Regions from separate parts of the Pseudomonas sp. H3_C08 genome, predicted to be linked through region 2. Evidence: predicted binding sites of a transcription regulator. Region 2 holds the regulator's gene; each other region holds the start of a gene.

Region 1 (4,212 bases), 1.2 Mb from region 2:
ACCTTGATCCGCCGGTTTCGCCGGATCGGCACCCTGCGCACCTTCAATGGCCGCCTGGGCCTTCTTGGTCAGCACCACAATGTCGATGCGGCGGTTGACCGGGTTGAACGGGTTTTCCTTGTCGAACAGCGCCGACGAGGCATAACCGACGACCCGCGCCACTTGCGCATCCGGATAGCTACCGGCGATCAAGGCACGACGCGCAGCGTTGGCACGGTTGGCCGACAATTCCCAGTTACCGAAATCACCGGTGCCGGTGTACGGCTTGGCGTCGGTGTGGCCGCTGATGCTGATCTTGTTCGGCACCGCTTTGATGGTGTCGGCCATGGCCAGCAGGATGTCTTCGAAGTACGGTTTCAGGCGGGCAGAACCCGAGTCGAACATCGGCCGGTTCTCGGCGTCCATGATCTGGATGCGCAGGCCGTTCGGGGTGATCTCGAAGAGGATCTGGTCCTTGAACTTCTGCAGTTGCGGGTTCTCGTCGACCTTGTTCTGCAGTTCTTGCAGGAGCAGTTCGAGGCGTTCCTTCTCGACCTGTTCGGCCATGCCTTCAACCTGCTCGGTGTCGACCGTGACCTTGTCCGGTTGCGGCTGCGACTTCACTTCCGGGTTGAGGGTGTTTTCCGGCGCCAGGGTCGGCGTGCCGCCCAGGTCGATGATGTACGGCGTGCCGCTTTCGGAAAAGCCGACCGGGTCTTTGAAGTAACCGGCGATGGCGATCTTCTGCTCGGGCGTGGCGGTGGACAGCAGCCACAACACCAGGAAGAACGCCATCATCGCCGTGGCGAAGTCGGCGAAGGCGATTTTCCACGCCCCGCCGTGATGCCCGCCGGCTATGCGCTTGACGCGCTTGATGATAATCGGCTGATTATTTTCCATGACTTAGCGACCGCGAACGGCTTGTTCCAGCTCGGCAAAGCTTGGACGGTGGGCCGGGTACAGCACCTTGCGACCGAACTCGACCGCCAGCGACGGCGGCATGCCGGAAGCCGAAGCCACCAGCGAGGCCTTGATGGCTTCGTAGACGTTCAGCTCTTCCTTGGCATCGTGGGCCAGGGAATGCGCCAATGGGCCGAAGAAACCGTACGCTGCGAGAATACCGAAGAAGGTACCGACCAGTGCCGCACCAACGTGCAGACCGATGGACTTCTGATCGCCTTCACCCAGCGAGGCCATGGTCACCACGATACCGAGTACCGCCGCGACGATACCGAAACCGGGCATGGCATCGGCGATGCCGTTCACCGCATGAGACGGATGTTCGAGGTCTTCTTTCAGGCTGTACAGTTCCATGTCGAACAAGCCTTCCAGCTCGTGCGGCGCCATGTTGCCGGACGACATGATGCGCAGGTAATCGCAGATGAACGCGGTCATGCGCTCGTCTTTGAGGACTGCCGGGTACTTGGCGAAGATCGGGCTCGCAGCGGCATCTTCGATGTCGCCTTCGATGGCCATCATGCCTTCGCGGCGGCTCTTGTTGAGGATCTCGTAGATCAGCCCGAGCACTTCCAGATAGAACGTGTGGCTGAAGCGCGAACTGAACATGCTCAAGGATTTCTTGAGCACGTGCATCGTCATGTAACCGGGGTTGGCCTGGAGGAATGCACCCAGTGCCGCACCACCGATGATCATCACCTCGAAGGGCTGGATCAGGGCGGCAATCTTGCCGTGGGAGAGCACGTATCCGCCGAGCACGCTCGCGAATACGACGATGATGCCGATAATTTTAGCCATAGGTAGAAAGTACTTATTTAAGTCGGGTTCAAGGTCATATTCGGAAGTTAAAAAATCTCTTCTTCTACTTATCGGCAAAACTGCGCCAGACTATAGCCAGTTCAGGCGAAAAGCCAATTTAGCCCATGCCGGGCGCGTCTACAGTCAGTGAAGATCCCGTCCAGACATGGCTAATGAAACGAACGTCCCACACGCAAAACCGACCACGCTCGACGGCTGGGTCAAGCTGCTCGACAGCGTCCGGCTGCCCGTGCCGCAAGAGGCTCACGACAAAGTCTGTCGGGCGATCCGCGACAATCGCAGCTCGCTGCGCGACATCGCCGATCTGATGCAGGACAGCCCGGCACTGGCCTTGAGCATCATCCGTGAGGCGAATCGTCACACCCACGGCACCATGGCCGCACCGGCGGAAAATCTCGAGGTGGCGATCAACCGTCTCGGCCTGGCGCGGACTGAAGAATTGCTCGCGCGCCTGCCGGCTGAACCGCAGATGCAAATCCCCAAAGCCCTGCGCCAGTTACAGATGATCAGCCAGCACGCGACGCAACAGGCCAACGGCTTTTTCGCCAGTCGGCTGGCGCGGCTTTGGCAGGACATTCATTGGGGCAGCCTGCTGTTTCTGTCGCCGCTGTGGCCGTTGGCGCTGACGTATCCGCAGTTGCTCGAAGAATGGGAACTGCGGGTTATCCACAAGGGCGAATCGGCGCGCGTGGTCGAGAAGCAATTGTTCGGCGTACGCCTGCTGAAAATCGCTGAAGCGTTGGTGCAGGCCTGGCATCTGCCGATCTGGGTGCAGCAGGGTTATAAGCTGCTGCTGAGTGAACAGCGCGAACTGGTCAAAGTGCTGCGCATCGCCCGCGACAGCGAACATCCGTTGCGCCAGCAAAACCGCCTCGATGACGACCCGACCCTGCGCCGCTGGCTCAACCAACCGGCCAACACCGTGCTGCTGGCCAACGGCCTGGCACTGTCTGCGCAACAGGCGTGGGACAGTCCGCACAGTGAGCGCTGGCAGTACCTGACCAGCCTTTATCTGCAGATTTCCATGGATGAAGTGCAACAACAGTTGCACCAGCAAGCCGCCAACAGCGCGCGCCATCATGCGATGCCCGACCTGTGGCATCCGGCGGTTTCGTTGCTGTGGCCATGGGGCACCCATCGTTTGCCAGCCGGCATGCTGCCCGCAGCTGCGCCAACCTCGGAAGATCTGACGCAATGGCGCCAGCAATGCGCCGAGCTATTGGCCGAGCCAAGCCGCTTCACCAATGCCATGAGCCTGACCGTCGCCGCTCGCGATGCGCTGGTCGCCAGCGGCATGCGCCGGGTGATGATCCTGATGGCCGATCGCACACAGTCCAATCTGCGCGTGAATCAAACCGCCGGGCTACCGAAAGAAGCGGCGGCGCTGAATTTCGTCGTCAGCCAGAGCAAGGTCTTGCAACGGCTGCTCGCGCAACAGGCGCAGGTGCGGATCAATCCCGAGAACAACGCTCAGTTCTCCGCTCTGCTGCCAGCGAGCCTGCGCACCCTGTTTCGTGGCGAGCATCTGTTTCTGCGTTCCCTGGTCAATAACGGCCGGGTGATCATGATTGTCGTCGCCGATCAGGGCGGCGGGCCGTTCGCCGATATCACCGTGCAAGCCTTTGGCAAAACCGCACAGTGCATCGAAAAAGCCCTGCACAGCTTTAGCAGCCGCGGCCGATGAGGCTGCGCTACAATCCTCCCCTTTGTGCTCTGGAGACCTCACATGTCTGACTTCTCTGGCTTGCCGCTCGTCATCGAGGCGAGCGACCTGCTCCCGCGTCTCGACTCCCCTGAACTGATTCTGGTGGACCTGACCAGCCCTGCCCGTTATGCCGAAGGTCACTTTCCCGGCGCACGCTTTGTCGATCCCAAGCGCACCCAGCTCGGCCAGCCGCCGGCGCCGGGCTTGTTGCCGGCCAAAGGCGACCTGGAAGCGTTGTTCGGTGAACTGGGCCATCGCAAAGATGCGGTCTACGTGGTCTATGACGACGAAGGCGGCGGTTGGGCCGGGCGTTTCATCTGGCTGCTCGACGTGATCGGTCACGACAAATATCACTACGTCGACGGCGGTCTGCCGGCGTGGCTGGCGGCCGGCATGCCGATGTCGATCCAGGTTCCGTCTGCAGTGGGCGGCCCTGTGCCATTGACCCTGCATGAAGAACCGACCGCGACCCGTGAATACCTGCAGAGCCGCCTCGGTGCTGCCGATCTGGCGATCTGGGATGCGCGCGGGCCGCTGGAGTATTCCGGTGAGAAAGTGCTGGCCGCCAAGGCTGGGCACATCCCCGGTGCGGTCAATTTCGAATGGACGGCCGGCATGGACAAGGCCCGTCAGTTGCGCATTCGCACAGACATGCCGCAGATCCTCGAAAACCTCGGGATCACCAAGGACAAAGAAATCATTACCCACTGCCAGACCCATCACCGGTCGGGCTTCACTTATCTGGTGGCCAA
Region 2 (4,212 bases):
ACGGCTTTCCAGCTCGACCAGTTGTTCGGACAGTTGCTCAAGAATCTCGCCGGCCTCAACCAGGAAATCCTGAAGGATCTCTTCATCGGCGCCGAAGCTCATTAATGGGGTGCTCCTACAGGTCTAAAAACCCAAAAAACCTAAAATTCCACAACTCTAGAATCCGAGGCTGGATAACAAATCGTCCACATCGTCCTGACCGGACACAACGTCTTCTCGTTTATCGGCATGAATCTGCGGACCTTCACCCTGCGAGAGATGTTTTTGTGGATCTTTTTCTGCAAGCATCGCGGCGCGGTCATGTTCGATGCCCGCAAAGCGGTCGACCTGACTGGCCATGAGCACGAGTTTGAGCAAATTGCTTTCGACTTCGGTGACCAGTTGGGTCACACGCTTGATCACCTGACCGGTCAGGTCCTGGTAATCCTGGGCCAGCAGGATGTCGTTGAGATTGCTCGACACCGCACGGTTGTCCGTGCTGCTGCGTGACAGAAAACCGTCGACCCGGCGCGCCAGCTCGCGGAACTCTTCAGCCCCGACCTCGCGACGCATGAAGCGACCCCAATCGGCGCTCAAGGTCTGCGCTTCATCAGCCAGACTGTTGACCACCGGCGTGGCGCTTTCCACCAGATCCATGGTGCGGTTGGCCGCGGCTTCTGTCAGCTTGACCACATAGCCCAGACGTTCGGTGGCGTCGGTGATTTGCGACACTTCCTCGGCCTGCGGCATGTTCGGATCGATCTGGAAGTTGACGATCGCACTGTGCAGTTCACGTGTGAGCTTGCCGACTTCCTGGTACAGGCCACGGTCACGGGTCTGATTGAGCTCATGGATCAGTTGCACAGCGTCGCCGAACCTGCCTTTTTCAAGGCTTTCGACCAGTTCGACCGCGTGTTTTTTCAGGGTCGACTCGAAATCGCCCTGTGAAGATTCGTTATGCTCCATAGCTCCCCCGCGCGTTCATCAGCCGATGCGTTCGAAAATCTTCTCGATTTTGTCTTTCAACGCCTGAGCCGTGAAAGGTTTGACTACGTAGCCGTTTACACCAGCCTGAGCGGCTTCAATGATCTGCTCGCGCTTGGCTTCTGCAGTCACCATCAGCACTGGCAGGTGCTTGAGTTTTTCATCGGCACGCACGTGACGCAGCAGGTCGATACCGGTCATGCCCGGCATGTTCCAGTCCGTTACCAGAAAGTCGATGCTTCCGCTGTTGAGCACTGGAATGGCAGTCACGCCATCGTCAGCCTCGACGGTGTTGGTGAACCCAAGATCACGCAGCAGGTTCTTGATGATCCGCCGCATCGTTGAGAAGTCATCAACGATGAGGATTTTCATGTCTTTGTTCAATTCGACCTCCAAGCAGTCTTAAACGCGCCCAGCACCTGGACGCGCCACTTCAATCAATCGGCGCAGCACTCGAAGACTGTCTGGAGCACAACAGAGCAAGACCGGTGCCGTTCATCACCGCACCAGCCTCGTTCGCAGTGTCCCCACACTGCCTTCAGCGCGCTCGCCACTCCCCCAAACGCCCCCGCAAACGGGCCGCGCACTGGCTGTGTAACTGGCTGACCCGCGATTCACTGACGCCAAGGACTTCACCGATCTCCTTGAGGTTCAGCTCTTCGTCGTAGTACAGCGCCAACACCAGTCGCTCACGCTCCGGCAAATTGGCAATCGCGTCCGCCAACGCAGCCTGGAAACGTTCATCTTCCAGATCGCGTGACGGCTCCATATGAGCACTCGCGCCATCCTCGTGCAGCCCTTCGTGTTCGCCGTCCTGCAACAGGTCGTCGAAACTGAACAGGCGACTGCCCAAGGTGTCATTCAAAATCCCGTAGTAATCGTCGAGACTCAATTGGAGTTCGGCCGCAACCTCGTGATCTTTAGCATCACGGCCGGTTTTAGCTTCAATTGAGCGAATCGCGTCGCTGACCATACGGGTATTGCGGTGAACCGAGCGTGGCGCCCAGTCCCCTTTGCGCACTTCGTCGAGCATCGCGCCGCGGATTCGTATGCCCGCGTACGTTTCGAAACTGGCGCCTTTGCTGGCGTCGTATTTGGTCGAGACTTCAAGCAGGCCGATCATCCCGGCCTGGATCAGGTCTTCGACCTGCACACTCGCCGGCAAGCGCGCCAGCAAGTGGTAGGCAATGCGTTTGACCAGTGGCGCGTAACGCTCGATCAGCTCGTACTGCGCGTCACGTGCCGACTTCTTGTAGTAGTTCATACCGCTTGCGGTCATAGCACGGGCCCTGCCGTTTGCTGCACGAGGCGCTCGACGAAAAACTCAAGGTGGCCACGCGGGTTGGCGGGCAGCGGCCAGGTGTCGACCTTCTGCGCGATCGCCTTGAACGCCAGCGCGCACTTGGAACGCGGAAAGGCTTCGTACACCGCGCGCTGCTTCTGCACCGCTTTACGCACGCTTTCGTCGTAAGGCACGGCGCCGACGTATTGTAGGGCCACGTCAAGGAAGCGATCCGTGACCTTGGTCAACTTGGCGAACAGGTTGCGCCCTTCCTGCGGGCTCTGCGCCATGTTGGCGAGGACGCGGAAGCGGTTCATGCCGTAATCGCGGTTGAGCAGTTTGATCAGCGCGTAGGCGTCAGTGATCGAGGTCGGCTCATCGCAGACCACCAGCAACACTTCTTGCGCGGCGCGAACAAAACTGACTACCGAGTCACCAATACCCGCAGCGGTATCGATCACCAGTACATCGAGATTGTCACCGATGTCGCTGAACGCCTGAATCAGGCCGGCATGTTGCGCCGGGCTCAGGTGCACCATGCTCTGGGTGCCGGACGCCGCCGGCACGATGCGAATGCCACCAGGGCCTTGCAACAGCACGTCGCGCAGCTCGCACCGGCCTTCGATGACGTCGGCCAGCGTGCGTTTAGGGGTCAGCCCCAACAATACGTCAACGTTCGCCAGACCCAGGTCGGCGTCCAGCAGCATGACCCGACGGCCAAGCTCTGCCAGCGCCAGCGACAAGTTCACTGACACGTTAGTCTTGCCGACGCCACCTTTGCCGCCGGTCACCGCGATCACCTGTACGGGATGCATGCTGCCCATGTTATTTCTTTACCTTGTCTTGCATAGACGGAGGCCACATTACTGGCTGCGCGTTCACAACCGGAACAATGCATGGCAGACCATCGATGTAGGTACAAAAACTGTTCATGAATACCTCAGCCTACCTGCTTGGTCGGGCTGTGATAGATATCAGCGAACATGTCAGCCATGGCTTCTTCGCTGGGTTCTTCCTGCATTTGCACGCTGACGGCGCGGCTGACCAGTTGATGACGGCGCGGCAGATGCAAATCATCCGGAATCCGTGGGCCATCGGTCAGGTACGCGACCGGCAATTCATGACTGATCGCCAGGCTCAACACTTCGCCAAGGCTGGCCGTTTCATCCAGTTTAGTCAGGATGCAGCCGGCAAGCCCGCAACGCTTGTAACTGTGATAAGCGGCGGTTAGAACCTGTTTCTGGCTGGTGGTTGCCAAGACCAGATAATTTTTTGAACGAATGCCACGCCCGGCCAGACTTTCCAGCTGCATGCGCAGGGCCGGATCGCTGGCTTGCAGGCCGGCAGTATCGATCAATACCACGCGTTTGCGCAGCAGTGGATCCAGCGCTTGCACCAGCGATTGGCCCGGATCGACGTGGGTCACTGGCACATTGAGAATGCGGCCCAGCGTCTTCAGTTGCTCCTGAGCGCCGATACGGAAACTGTCCATGCTCACCAGCGCGACATTCTGCGCGCCGTATTTCAGCACATAACGCGCGGCCAGCTTGGCGAGTGTAGTGGTCTTGCCCATGCCGGCAGGACCGACCATGGCAATGATACCGCCCTCTTCCAGTGGCTCGACTTCCGGTACGGCAATCATCCGGGCCAGATGCGCGAGCAGCATGCGCCAGGCCTGACGCGGTTCTTCGATATCAGTGATCATCGCCAGCAGATCGCGCGACAACGGGCCGGACAGGCCGATACGTTGCAGACGGCGATACAGGTTGGCTTGCGCCGGACGGCTGCCTTGCAGCTGATTCCAGGCCAGGGTGCCGAGCTGAACTTCCATCAGCTCGCGCAGGCTGTTCAATTCAAAGCGCATCGAATCCAGTGCACGCGGATCGACACCGCCGGAGGACTGCGCAGGTGCCGGGGCCGGACGCGCAGGAGCGGCGTAAGTCGGCTCGCTCAGCGGTTCAGCGGCG
Region 3 (4,212 bases), 2.1 Mb from region 2:
CCGCCAGCAGGCTCACCGCTAGGCGAATCACCTCGGCAAACGCCGGATCATTGTGATCGAGGAACAACCCGACCAACTGGTTCGGCAACAGCCAGAACACCATCGCGAATCCCAACATCACCACCGCGCCAAAGATGATCCCGACCCGCCCGGACATCCGCGCATCACTCAGTTGCCCGGCGCCGTAATGCTGGCCGACGCGCATGGTGATCGCGTACGACATCCCCGCCGGCACCATGAACGCCACCGAGACAATTTGCAGGGCAATCTGGTGCGCGCCCAATTGCGTGCTGCCCATGGTGCCCATGCACAACGCCGCGAAGGCGAACAAACCGACTTCCACCGCGTAGGTGCCGCCGATTGGCAGGCCGAGACGCCACAGTTCTTTGAGATATTGCCGGTTGGGCCGCGACAAGCCTTCGCGCAATGGATAAGCGTCATAGGCCGGATGCCGGCGAATATGCCAGGCCAGCGCCAACGCCATGCAATTGGCGACAATCGCTGTGACCAGGCCGATGCCCGTCAGGCCCATTTTCGGCAGACCGAACATGCCGGTGATCAGCGCGTAATTGAGCAGGAAATTCGCCACCGTGCCGGCCAGGCTGATGACCATCACCGGTGTCGCCCGGCCGATTGCACTGGTGAAACCGCGCAGGGCCATGAAACTGAGGTAGCCGGGCAGGGCGAAGGGCAGGGCAATCAGGAATTGCCCGGCCGCGTTGACGTTGGTTTCGGTCTGGCCGAACAGCAGCAACACCGGTTTCAGGTTCCACAGCAGCAACCCGGCGCCCAACGCCATCAGCCACGCCAGCCACAACCCGGCCTGGGTCAGACGCGCAGCGCCAATGATGTCGCCGGCGCCCTTGCGAATAGCCACCAATGTGCCGACCGCTGCAATCACGCCGATGCAGAAAATCGACACGAACGAATAAGTCGCCGCACCGAGACCGCCGCCCGCAAGCGCTTCAGGACTCAGGCGCGCCATCATCAATGTGTCAGTCAGCACCATCAACATGTGCGCCAACTGTGAAGCAATCAACGGCCCTGCCAGCCGCAGAATGGCCCAGAGTTCGGTACGCACAGGATGCTGCATGGTCATCACCACTCAATTTCAGAGGGAACAGGAGACCGTCGATTCTCGGCGCTTGGCGGGCTTTGCACAAAGGGATAAAAAGGATGGGTGGCATGATTAAAACTCATCCTGAGTAAACGGTTTAAGATTGGCTTTATCCCGCTATCGGAGCTTTCTGCATGTCTCGTCGTCTTCCTCCCTTGTATGCCCTGCGCGCATTTGAAGCGGCGGCGCGACATAGTTCGTTCACCCGGGCTGCCGAGGAACTGTCGATTACCCAGAGTGCGGTGAGTCGGCATATTCGGACCCTCGAAGATCACTTCGCCTGTCGGCTGTTTCATCGCAGCGGGCGCAATCTGCAACTGACCGAAGCGGCGCGGTTGCTGCTGCCCGGGATCCGCGAAGGCTTCAGTGCGCTGGAGCGGGCCTGCAATACCTTGCGTGCCGAGGACGACATTTTGCGCATGAAAGCGCCCTCGACCCTGACCATGCGCTGGTTGCTCGCGCGCCTGAGTCGCTTCCGTCATTTGCAGCTTGGCAACGAAGTGCAACTGACCAGTGCGTGGATGGACGTCGATTCGGTGGACTTCAACGATGAGCCGTTCGACTGCGCGGTGCTGTTGAGTGACGGGCATTTTCCGCCGGACTGGGAGGCCAGCCTGCTGTTTCCTGAAGAGCTGATTCCGGTGGGGGCGCCAAACCTGCTGAATGATCAGCCGTGGGATCTGGCTCGACTGGCTTGCACCGAATTACTTCACCCGACACCGGACCGTCGCGATTGGCGCAGTTGGCTGGAACACATGGGGCTGTCCGATCAGGTGTCACTCAAGGGTGGGCAAGTGTTCGATACCCTCGAATTGGGCATGATCGCGGCGGCGCGCGGGTACGGTGTGTCGATGGGCGACCTGTTAATGGTCGCCGAAGATGTGGCGCAGGGAAGGCTGAGCCTGCCGTGGCCAACCGCGGTCGCCAGCGGCTTGAATTACTACCTTGTGTGGCCAAAGACCCGCCCGGGAGGTGAACGTTTGCGCCGTCTCAGCGACTTTCTGCAAAGCGAAGTCCGCGCCATGGAATTGCCGGCGGTTGCGCGCTTGAGCTGAAACGTTAGAGCCGCCACAATACCGGCCTTGTGCCATAACCTTGTTTTCCGCTCAAGTATTTGGATCCACCGCCGAATACGTGCTTGTGGAACCGTCGTGCCGGTATCCACGATTCACCCCCACAACCAGAAAAATTTCCGAGTCGAGATCAAGGAGGATCCCGTGGCTCGGCCAGGAGCTGTCCATGTCTCAACCTCGCGCTCGGATCGCCTCGCAGCTGGGCCTCGCGCTCGCTGTAATACTGGCGATAGTTATCAGTGGCAGTACGGTGTTCGCCTTGCGTTCGCTGGACTCCGCCAACCTCGCCACCCGTGAAGAGCATCTGGCCAGTGAGGCGCGGCTGCTGGCCGACCAACTGAGCACATTCCACGGCACGCTGCGTGAAAGCACCCAGCGCCTGAGCGGGCTGTTCGAGAAGCGCTTTAGCGCAGGTCTGAGCATTCACCCGAGTGAGCCGGTGAATGTTGCCGGCACCCAGACCCCGGGTCTGCATCTGGGCAGCGAAGTGCTGAACAACAACTTCAAGGAAGTCGACGAGTTCAAGCAGATGACCGCCGGCGTCGCCACACTGTTCGTGCGCAGCGGCGAAGACTTCATCCGCGTCAGCACTTCGCTGACCAAACAGGATGGCACCCGTGCCATCGGCACCTTGCTCGATCACGCGCACCCGGCCTACGCGAAGTTGATGGCGGGGCAGGGTTACGTCGGTCGCGCCTTGCTGTTCGATCGCTCCTACATGACCCAATACACCCCGGTGCGCGATGGCAGCGGCAAGGTGATTGCGGTGCTGTTCGTCGGCTTCGATTACACCGACGCGCAGAACATCCAGTTCGATAACCTCAAGCGCTTCCGCATTGGCCAGAGCGGTTCGCTGGCGTTGCTCGACGAGCAAAACAAATGGCTGGTCGCGCCGGCGGGGGTGCAGGCGCTGGATCAAGCCGTTCCGGTGATCAAAGGTTTGGCTGCAAAGCCGGGCAAGGGTGAGTTCTGGAGCGACACCTCGGAAGATTTCTACAGCATTGCCGTGCCGTTCGATGGCGGACCATGGTCGGTCGTGGCGAGCATGCCGAAAGCCGAGATCCGCGCGGTGACCTGGAGCGTGGGTACGCAACTGGCCATTGGCAGTCTGTTGGCGATGCTGCTGGCGGTCGGATCTGTGGTCTGGCTGCTGCGCAGCAAACTGGCGCCTCTGGGGGATCTGGTGCGTCAGGCCGAGGCCTTGGGCGCCGGTGATCTGAGCGTTCGCCTGAACGTATCGAGCAACGATGAAATCGGTCAGTTGTCGCGCGCGTTCAACCAGATGAGCCAGGCGCTGTCGACCATGGTCGAGCACATCCGCCGCTCTTCGGAAGAGGTCAATAGCCGTGCCCAGGCCCTGTCCGGTTTGTCCGGTGGTGCGTATGAAGGCATGGAGCAACAATCTGGCGAAATCACCAGCATGGCCGGCGCGGTGGAAGAGTTCAGTGCGACGTCGTTGAACATCGCCGACAACATGGGCGCGACCCAGCGTCTGGCGCAGGAAAATGCCCAGCAAACGCAGATTGGCCGCAGCTCGATGGAAGAAGCGTCGTCCTCGCTGGAGCAAATCGCTGGCGCCCTGAACAGCACCGCTACCGTGATCAACACCCTCGGTCAGCGTTCGCAGGAAATTGGCGGCATTGTCGGTGTGATTACTTCGATTGCCGAACAGACTAACTTGCTGGCGCTCAACGCCGCGATTGAAGCGGCACGTGCCGGTGAACAAGGTCGCGGCTTCGCCGTGGTAGCCGATGAAGTGCGCAGCCTGGCCTCGCGTACTCGTCAGGCGACTGATGAAATTTCCAGCATGATCCACAGCATCCAGCAGGAAACCGGTAACGCGATCAGCACCATGGAGCAGGGCAATGTGCTGATGCAGGAAGGTTTGTCGCGCAACGCCAACGTGGCGTCGGCGCTGGCGCGAATCGATGAACAGAGCCGTTCGGCGGGACAGCAGTTTGCCGCGATTACCACGGCCACTCAGGAGCAGAGCAGCACCGCGACGTTGTTGAGCAGCAATTT
Region 4 (4,212 bases), 1.4 Mb from region 2:
CAGGCGCAGATGGTCGTGGTGGCCAGCCCGGCGTTTTTACAGGGCAAGACGATCAACCATCCGCAAGACCTGAAGCATCTGCCCGTACTGGGTGCGCTGGAGGCCGATCGTATGGTGCATGTGCGCCTGCTCGATCAGCAAGGCCACAGTTTCGAACTGAACATGGAGGCTCGCCTGGGCATCGATGATTTTGTCGTACGCAAGGCCTGCGTCCTCGCCGGTCAGGGGTTTACCCTGTTGCCGATGATGTATTGCGAGGCCGAGCTGGAAAACGGCACGCTGGTGCAGATGTTGCCGGAGTGGTCACTGCCCGGCGGCTGGCTGCAAGCGGTGTATCCGCATCGACGCGGGGTGATGCCGGCGGTGCGCGCGTGGATCGATCATCTGGTCGAGTCGTTCAATGCCTGTGGGGAGCGGTTGTTATGAGCAAGGGAAAGATGAACGAAGCCGACGTTGCGGCGTTCTGCCTGGCATTGCCGGGCGCTCGGGAAGATTACAAATGGGGCGGCGTGCGAGTGTTTTCGATTGCCGGCAACAAGATGTTTGCCTTGCAGGGGCTGCGTGGGGATTCGCTGGCGTTCAAGGTTGATAAAGATCTGTTTCTCGGTCATTGCGACCGCCCGGGGATTCACCCGGCGCCCTATCTGGCCCGGGCGCAGTGGATCATCATGCATCCGCCCTACCCTTTGGGCGCCGAGGAATTGCGCGGGTTGTTGCAGCGCTCGCATCAACTGGTGGTGGGCAAGTTGCCGAAAAAGACCCAAATCGGTTTGTTGCTGTAAACCCGATCCCTGTAGGAGTGAGCCTGCTCGCGATAGCGGAGTGTCAGTTGGAATTTCTTTGGCTGACACTCCGCTATCGCGAGCAGGCTCACTCCTACATAGGGAGTTGCGGTGTATTCAGAACAGCGTCAGCAGATTCGAGCCAAGAAACAGCTGGTCGATCCAGAACACCTGATGCAACACGACAATCACCCAGAACAGAATCTGAAACGACACCTTGCGCGTCTTGTGCCGGAACACCTGCTGGGCGATTAATGCACCCGGCCAACCGCCCGCCAGTTCCACGGCATGAAGGATGTTCTCCGGAGTGCGCCAGGCATCGGCGCGCGCCTTGCGCTTGTCTGCCCAGTACATGAAGAACGCCAACACGCTCACAACACCGTAAGCCGTCAGCGGCACCAACGAAATCCCGCGCAACCACATCGACACCGAGCCGAACAGCGGCAACGCGCAGACGATCAGCAGAACCAGCAGTTTCAGCTTCAGATGCTGGATGTTGTTGCCGCCCGAAGGTCGCCCTTCGGGCCGGCGTGCGCGGGAATCACTCATGGCTTGGCCGCCGCCCAATCGATCCAGCCAAACTGCCACGTCGCCAGAATGACCAGACCAAATACGATCCGATACCAGGCAAATGCCGCATAGCTATGGCTGGCGATGAACTTGAGCAAGCCGCGCACGGCGATCATGGCGAAGATGAACGCGGTGACAAAGCCGATGGCAAACACCGGGAAGTCCGCCGGCACAAACAGATGGCGGTACTTGTAGCCCGAGTAGACCGCCGCTCCGACCATGGTCGGCATCGCGAGGAAGAAGGAAAACTCGGTGGCAGTCTTGCGCGACAGGCCGAAGAGCAACCCGCCAATGATCGTCGAGCCGGAACGCGAAGTACCGGGAATCATCGCCAGGCACTGAGCGAAACCAACCTTCAAGGCATCTTTCCAGGTGATCTCGTCGACTGTTTCGGCGTGCACTGCATGCTGACGCTTTTCCGCCCACAACATGATGATGCCGCCCACCACCAACGCGGTCGCAACGGTAATCGGATTGAACAGGTATTCGTGAATCAGGTCGGCAAAGATCACGCCCAGCACCACGGCGGGCAGAAACGCGATCAGCAGGTTAGCGGTGAAGCGACGGGCACTGGGCTGCGTCGGCAAACCGATGACCACATCGAGAATCTTGCGGCGAAACTCCCAGACCACCGCGAGGATCGCGCCGAGCTGGATGATGATATTGAACGCCATGGCCCGTTCGCCGCCGAAATTCAGCAAGTCGGCAACAATGATCTGGTGTCCGGTACTGGAAATGGGCAAAAACTCCGTCAGCCCTTCTACAACTCCTAGTATCAGTGCCTGCAAGGCCGTCCAAAGATCCATCAATCCCCCAAAGAGCGATGCGCGCCGGCATGCCCCGATAGTATTTTTCTAGCGTTCACTGCGATCAGCGTAGCTGTTTATGGCTGTACCGATTCCGCACGCACAGGATCCACACGAAACGGTCAAAATTCCGTGAAATTTCAATTTGGATTCAGGTTTTCACGCACGGGGCCGAAATCCTAACAGACAAGCCTTAATAGCGCTGCCGCGTTATACGACTTGGGTCGCGTATGCCTCACCGCGAAATCGTGGTTGGATGCTGGCGGTCGTTTATTACAAGAAAAAGAATCCGGAGTGACAGCGTTATGAACAGCTTGCGCAGTGTGTCGATCAGCCGACGCTTGTGGCTCATCTTGATTGTGGCGGTGGTCATGTTGCTGACCTTGGGCGTGTTGATGCTCAAGCAGATCCACGACGATCTCTACCACGCCAAGGCCCAGAAAACCCAGCACGTAGTACAGACCGCCAGCGGCCTGCTGACCTACTACCACGACCTCGAAACCGCCGGCACCCTGAGCAAAGAGGCGGCGCAGAAAGAGGCGCTGACGGCGATTCGCGGCCTGCGCTACGACCAGAGCGATTATTTCTGGATCAACGACCTCACGCCCGTGATGGTCATGCACCCGACCAACCCGAAACTCGAAGGCCAGAACCTCTCGGCGATCCGCGATCCGGACGGTTTTGCGGTGTTCAACGAAATGGTCGCCATCGCCAGGTCCAAAGGCGCCGGCATGGTCGACTACCGTTGGCCGAAACCCGGCGCCAGTGAGCCGGTGGCCAAGACCTCCTACGTCAAACTGTTCGAGCCGTGGGGCTGGGTGCTCGGCTCCGGAGTTTACGTCGACGACGTGCAGGCGGAATTCCAGGGCCAAGTGATCAAGGCTACGGTTATCGGCCTGGCGATTGCCGTGATCATGGCGCTGCTGGTGATCCTCATCGCGCGCAGCATCGTCCGTCCGCTGCAGGAAACCGTGAACGCCATGGCCAACATTGCCAGCGGTGAAAGCGACCTGACCCGCAGCCTCGATACTCACGGTAAAGATGAAGTCACTGAGCTGGCGCATCACTTCAACGCCTTCACCGCCAAGCTGCGCCGGGTCATCGGTGACTTGCAAGTGTCGGCCAGTGCACTGGGCCAGTCGTCCAGCGAACTGGGCAACGACGCCTCGCAAGCGCAGCAACGCAGCCAGCAGCAATCGCAGCAGATGGAACTGGTGGCCACCGCGATCAACGAGGTGACCTATGGCGTGCAGGACGTGGCGAAGAACGCCGAGCACGCCGCCGCCGAAATGCGCGATGCCGAAGCGCAGGCGCAACAGGGCCAGATCAACATCGATGGCAGCTTGCAGCAGATCGACAAACTGTCCGGCACTATCGATCAAGCGGTGGAGGTGATCCGCACCCTCGCCGCCGAAAGTACGCAGATCGGCAGCGTGCTGGAAGTGATTCGCTCGATTGCCGAACAGACCAACCTGCTCGCGCTTAATGCCGCGATTGAAGCGGCGCGGGCCGGTGAGCAAGGTCGCGGGTTTGCCGTGGTGGCGGATGAAGTACGCTTGTTGGCACAACGTACGCAGAAGTCGACGGCGGAAATCCAGTCAATGATCGAGCGTCTGCAGAACCATTCCGAAGCCGCTGTGAAAGTGATCGGCGACAGCAGCAAGGCGTCGCAATTGACCATCGAACAAGCCGGGTTGGCCGGTGCGAGTCTGAATGCGATTGGCCAGGCACTGCGTAATCTCAATGGCCTGAACGCTTCGATTGCCAGCGCCACGTTGCAGCAGGCGCATGTGGTCGAGGACATTAATCAGAACGTCACTCAGGCGGCCGGCCTCTCGCACAGCACGGCGATCGCTGCCGAACAATCGAGTGCGGCCAGCCTGAAACTTGGCCAGTTGAGCGAACAACTCAACGCCCTCCTGCGCCAGTTCCGCGTCTGACCCAAAACCTGTGGGAGCGAGCTTGCTCGCGAAAGCGTCAGGTCAGTCAAAGAAGATTTCGACTGCACAGGCCCCTTCGCGAGCAAGCTCGCTCCCACAGGGTTCTTCAGTGTC

Evidence for each region. Region 2 encodes FliA, which starts transcription of late flagellar genes. Its sites were predicted from a motif close to CTAAAGTTTNNNNNNNNNNNGCCGNTAA; they were not measured.
Region 1: the regulator FliA is predicted to act here: its motif matches at 1,803-1,830, upstream of motA (flagellar motor stator protein MotA).
Region 3: the regulator FliA is predicted to act here: its motif matches at 2,223-2,250, upstream of AB4N74_RS22915 (methyl-accepting chemotaxis protein).
Region 4: the regulator FliA is predicted to act here: its motif matches at 2,309-2,336, upstream of AB4N74_RS09085 (methyl-accepting chemotaxis protein).

Annotation. Positions count from the first base shown of each region.
Region 1 covers NZ_CP162803.1:5,833,053-5,837,264, reverse strand. The annotation lists gene motB (flagellar motor protein MotB) at 1-879, opposite strand, end outside; gene motA (flagellar motor stator protein MotA) at 883-1,734, opposite strand; gene AB4N74_RS26565 (HDOD domain-containing protein) at 1,901-3,439, shown strand; gene rhdA (thiosulfate sulfurtransferase) at 3,482-4,212, shown strand, end outside.
Region 2 covers NZ_CP162803.1:537,155-541,366, reverse strand. The annotation lists gene AB4N74_RS02585 (chemotaxis protein CheA) at 1-102, opposite strand, end outside; gene AB4N74_RS02580 (protein phosphatase CheZ) at 157-945, opposite strand; gene AB4N74_RS02575 (chemotaxis response regulator CheY) at 964-1,335, opposite strand; gene fliA (RNA polymerase sigma factor FliA) at 1,502-2,242, opposite strand; gene fleN (flagellar synthesis regulator FleN) at 2,239-3,069, opposite strand; gene flhF (flagellar biosynthesis protein FlhF) at 3,186-4,212, opposite strand, start outside.
Region 3 covers NZ_CP162803.1:5,001,314-5,005,525, reverse strand. The annotation lists gene AB4N74_RS22925 (NorM family multidrug efflux MATE transporter) at 1-1,093, opposite strand, end outside; gene AB4N74_RS22920 (LysR substrate-binding domain-containing protein) at 1,252-2,172, shown strand; gene AB4N74_RS22915 (methyl-accepting chemotaxis protein) at 2,357-4,212, shown strand, end outside.
Region 4 covers NZ_CP162803.1:1,965,225-1,969,436, reverse strand. The annotation lists gene AB4N74_RS09105 (LysR substrate-binding domain-containing protein) at 1-426, shown strand, start outside; gene AB4N74_RS09100 (MmcQ/YjbR family DNA-binding protein) at 423-782, shown strand; gene AB4N74_RS09095 (DUF1294 domain-containing protein) at 900-1,331, opposite strand; gene AB4N74_RS09090 (undecaprenyl-diphosphate phosphatase) at 1,328-2,158, opposite strand; gene AB4N74_RS09085 (methyl-accepting chemotaxis protein) at 2,464-4,098, shown strand.